DNA from 2 places in the Bacillus sp. GW823-FHT06A11 genome. Region 1 is predicted to be linked to the other one. Evidence: a T-box and tRNA genes for the amino acid it is inferred to sense, from the RefSeq annotation. Region 1 holds a T-box; the other holds one or more tRNA genes.
What was found. The T-box of region 1 lies ahead of metG (methionine--tRNA ligase). A T-box ahead of a tRNA ligase gene usually reads a tRNA of that ligase, here a tRNA-Met.

Region 1 (2,409 bases):
AGCAGATAATGGAAGGAGTCAGATTGGTATTAGAAAAAGTTCTTAAAATGTATACATTTGCATATCATAAAATTCATAAATAAATATTAGAAATGCTATTGAAATTTGAAATGACATCATGTATACTTCTAATTAGTTGATAACGATTATCAGTATCAACTAAAAACATTACTCTTCGTTATGTTGGTCATACCCCTTTTTGACGACGTAAGTCAGAGACGAAATGTTGAAATATCTTGTGTCCTATTCTACAGAATTATGGTAATCTCCAACCTCAACTTATATGCGTGAGCATGCAAAAAGGATCCTATCCGTGAAGGGATCCTTTTTTGCATGCTGTCGCAATTATTGTATATAGACCAGGGATACGTTCTTCGATTCCTTCTGGTGCAGTAGAAGGGAAGACCCATCTTTGATGAGATCCATGTTCTTCAACTAGTTTTTCAATTTTAAAACGTTCTTCCGCAAGTGTTGTAATGATTTCTCCTAGCGTCCAGCGACGGATGGCTGTTTTAGGTAGCGATTCTTTCTGTGCTTCTGTAAGAAGGATGCTATAAGCAACATCATCTTCAATTAATTCTTCATCGAAATAATTTCCACTTGCTCGAAATGATGGATGGTCTACTCCTAATAGCTTTGTGTATATTGGATGGTAATCGCGAAGGATAAGTATCCCACCTGGCTTTAGTAGTTGAGAAATTTTTTTGAAAAGTGGTTTTAAATCTAGAAAGTAATGAAGTACACCAAGCTCCAGTAATACGATATCAAATGATTCGGAGAGATTTACATCTAGTACATCAGAAACGATGTAATGAATAGAGACGTCTGCGGCGGCAGCAAGTTCATTTGCATATTTTGCATTACTTGCTGAAATATCAACAACTGTTACGTCAGAGCCTAAAAGGGCGAGAGCAACAGCTTTATTTCCTTTTGAGCCGAGTAAATTAATAATACATTTTCCTTTTGGAGATTGTATGTAAGGTAAATAATGTGCTACTTCGCGTGTGGGATCTTCCATGATTTTTTTCGCATAATTCTCCGGTGCCCCGTGGCGATTCGTCCAAGCTTCATAAGCAGCTGTATTCCAGCTTTTTTCATTTATAGTGCTTAGTTGTTTTTGGTTCAATGTTATCACTCCTTTTGTGAACGTATAGGTATTCGGCGGGAGGATGGGATTTCCTTTTCGTTCTGGATAAAAGTTTGATTTTTCTGTGATTAAGTCGTAAAATACTTGTTATACGTAAAAGCGTTGAAAAGGAAAAGTAGGATGAACACATTCTTTCCAGAGAGCTTCGGTAGCTGAGAAGAAGCAAGAATATTCATTTGAACAATGGCCTTTGAGCTTCGTCCTGAACTTATCAAATGATAATAGTAGGCGGCGACGAGAGTTGGTACTCGTTATCAAAACCACAGTATAAGAGCATAGAGCTCCGTACTTGTTAAGGCTAATTATGTGAGTGATTGGCGAAATAAGGTGGTACCGCGACTGTTTATACAGCCCCGCCCTTATCTTTTTTAAGATAGGGGCGGGGCTTTTTATATTTTAAAGGAGGAATATAAGATGAGTATTTTTATTGGAGGCGCTTGGCCGTATGCAAATGGTTCGTTACACCTTGGCCATATTGCGAGTTTATTACCTGGAGATATTTTAGCGCGTTATTACAGGGCAAAAGGTGAGAATGTGCTGTATGTTTCAGGGAGTGACTGCAATGGAACACCGATTGCAATTAGAGCAAAACAAGAAGGTGTGACAGCAAAAGAAATTGCTAATAAGTATCATGAAGAATTTCAGCGATGTTTTCGTGATCTCGGTTTTACGTATGATTGCTATACACGTACCGATAGCGAGCATCATCATGAAACTGTTCAAAAAGTTTTTTTACGTTTATTAGAAGAAGGCTATATTTATAAAAAAACAGTGGAACAAGCGTATTGTGAAACGTGTACGCAGTTTTTACCGGATCGTTATGTAGAAGGAATATGTCCATATTGCCATGAAGCAGCAAGAGGAGATCAATGCGATGCTTGTTCTGCTATTTTAGATCCTCTTGATTTGTTAGAAAAGAAATGTAAGTTATGTGGTAGTACGCCATCTGTAGAGGAAACAGAGCATTTCTATTTTGCATTGCATACATTTCAGGAGCAAATTAAAAAAGTTGTAGAAATCGCAAAAGAAAAAGGAACATGGCGTGATAATGCAATTCAATTAACGGAAAGATATGTAAAGGAAGGGTTACAAGATAGGGCTGTATCAAGAGATTTACCAATCGGGGTATCAATTCCAGTGAAAGGGTATGAAGATAAAAAAATTTACGTATGGATTGAAGCAGTGGCAGGATATTATTCAGCGAGTAAACATTGGGCTGAAGAAACAGGAAAAGATGATCAAGAGTTTTGGAATAGCGATGC
Region 2 (2,409 bases), on a different contig from region 1:
CAAAAACAAATCTGCTTCTGTCTCTTTATCTTCTTCCTCTACATACCCATATACAGAAAAACTATTAGATAAAGCAGCAAATACATTTGCGAATTGGTTGATTTTGTTCGCTGTAACATCACGCATCCTTCTTAAATATTGTTGTTGATCTTGCGAATGCTCTTGTGTACCTGGCATAAATTTAGCAATACGATCCAAAACAAGCTTTGGCGTTAATAAGAAGATAGCAATCGCTACACCTGACTCAATTAAAGTTGTTACAATATTTGTCTGCTTGTCTACATATAATGTGATTAAGCTTGTCCCTATTAATAAACCTAAACTAACACCTAAACGCTTCCCTTCTTTTAACAACCCACCAAGTAATCCAGAAAAAGCGAGAAGGCTAAGCTGAGACAAACTAGACACATTTGCTAAACTTAATATCAATCCTGTTACTACCCCCACTGTAGATCCTGTAGCAGCACCCGCAATAAATGCAAATACTAGTACTAAATACCTTGTAAAAATATGTTGAATAGAAGCATCATATACAAACCAATCTGTTGTACCCGTTAAAACAGATGCTAGTAATATAATCAAACAAACAATTTCTTCCGTCTCTAACGCCTGTTGCTTTCCTTTCCTTTCCACTAAAAGCGGGACACTTTGTAAAAATATCATAGTTAATACGAAACTAAGCCCAGCCTCAATGGTACTAACGAGTAAATCGTACATGGTGACAGTTTGTTGCGCAAAATATACAACAACTAAGTGTGCGGTTAATGCGGAGATAAATACTTGAAATGGAACAAGTCCAACGGTTTTACGTGTAAATCTACTAAAGAAGATATTATAAATGAAGAAAGTAAAGATAGATGCAAAAGTAAAAAACAAATTATCTATCGAGACTGAAAGAGCTCCTCCCATTAGAGCTAAAAATGCTAGCGGCATCTTATCCCGCTTCATAACATAAACAGCAGCAAAAAACGGTAGTGCAAACGGTAAAATATTTGTTAATATATATGCTCTTCCCAAAAGAAAACCAATAACAACAATAATAAATCCCCATCTAAAGAAAACTTGTTCGAATTTCATTCGCAACTTACTCGTCCACTTTATTCCTCCAAGCTGACTCTCATTCATTGCCAATGCACTTGTATTCATAGTATTCCTTCCTGCTTTAGGCATATTTTTAACACCACCTGCATAGTTTAATTACTGTCATTATAAAAGATGATTGTTGGGATTTTTGTCAAAACAACAGTTTTCACTTTTATAATCGTTCGACTTTTTATTCGAAATAACTCTACAGATATACACGGTATGTAAGTTATCCTTGATTTTTTAATTAAATATTCAGAAAATATAGGGTGATTTTGTAGAAGTGTTGTATGTCTTAATCCATTTAACAAAAAAAGATCATGCAAATTTGCATGATCTTTTTAGATGACCCGTACGGGATTCGAACCCGTGTTACCGCCGTGAAAGGGCGGTGTCTTAACCACTTGACCAACGGGCCGTTAAAATAAATATAGCGGCGGAGGGGATCGAACCCCCGACCTCACGGGTATGAACCGTACGCTCTAGCCAGCTGAGCTACACCGCCATGTCGTCGTATTTAACGGACAATTAGTATCTTACATCAGATATTATTTAAAGTCAACACATCTTGAAAACTTTTTTAAAATATATTTTCACATATAAAAAAGCACCCTGAGCCATCACTCTGGGTACCTCTCTATATGTTAAAAACTAAACGGCCTTATTATCCGCGACGTGCGCCACGGCCACCACGTTTAGACTCTGTGTTACGCTTTAAAGAAGTTAAACGATCTTCACTATCCTTTAAGAAGCGTGCCATCTTTTGCTCAAATGTTTCTTTTGGAGCTCGGTCGTTACCGCCACCACGATTATCTCTGTTGAAAGAGCGATTATTACGTTGTGGACGTCCAGAACGTTGTTGATCACCACCGCGTTGGTATTCACCGCGTGGACGATCTCCTTCTGTTTTTTCACGTTCTTTCGCTTTTTTGATAGATAAACCAATCTTTCCATCTTTTTCAACATTAATAACTTTTACTTCTACTTGGTCGCCCACTTTTAAGTGATCGTTAATATCTTTTACATAGTTATCAGCAACTTCACTAATATGAACAAGACCAGTTAAGCCTTCTGGCAGCTCCACAAAAGCCCCAAAATTTGTAATACCTGTTACTTTACCCTGTAACTTGCTGCCTACCTCGATTGACATAAAAAAAATGCTCCTCCTTAGTGGTTAAAAAGTCAAATTTTACTTTATTATATATAATCCTAAAATATAGTGTCAATAAGACATACTCTACTTCGAAACAGGAAAAATTATCTCCCCTTTACCAGAGAAGAAATAATCCCTTCTAGCAATCTTTAATACGTACTCTTCATCATTTA

Region 2: it has a tRNA-Met gene. The T-box ahead of metG (methionine--tRNA ligase) is inferred to sense a tRNA for this amino acid. The anticodon was not compared.

What each region holds. Positions count from the first base shown of each region.
Region 1 is NZ_JBXAHS010000004.1:457,133-459,541, forward strand. It holds gene AC1Q8L_RS21505 (class I SAM-dependent methyltransferase) at 308-1,126, opposite strand; T-box leader at 1,241-1,511, shown strand; gene metG (methionine--tRNA ligase) at 1,562-2,409, shown strand, end outside.
Region 2 is NZ_JBXAHS010000014.1:29,544-31,952, reverse strand. It holds gene spoIIE (stage II sporulation protein E) at 1-1,170, opposite strand, end outside; tRNA gene AC1Q8L_RS29465 (tRNA-Glu) at 1,430-1,501, opposite strand; tRNA gene AC1Q8L_RS29460 (tRNA-Met) at 1,515-1,588, opposite strand; gene AC1Q8L_RS29455 (S1 domain-containing RNA-binding protein) at 1,748-2,233, opposite strand; gene divIC (cell division protein DivIC) at 2,321-2,409, opposite strand, start outside.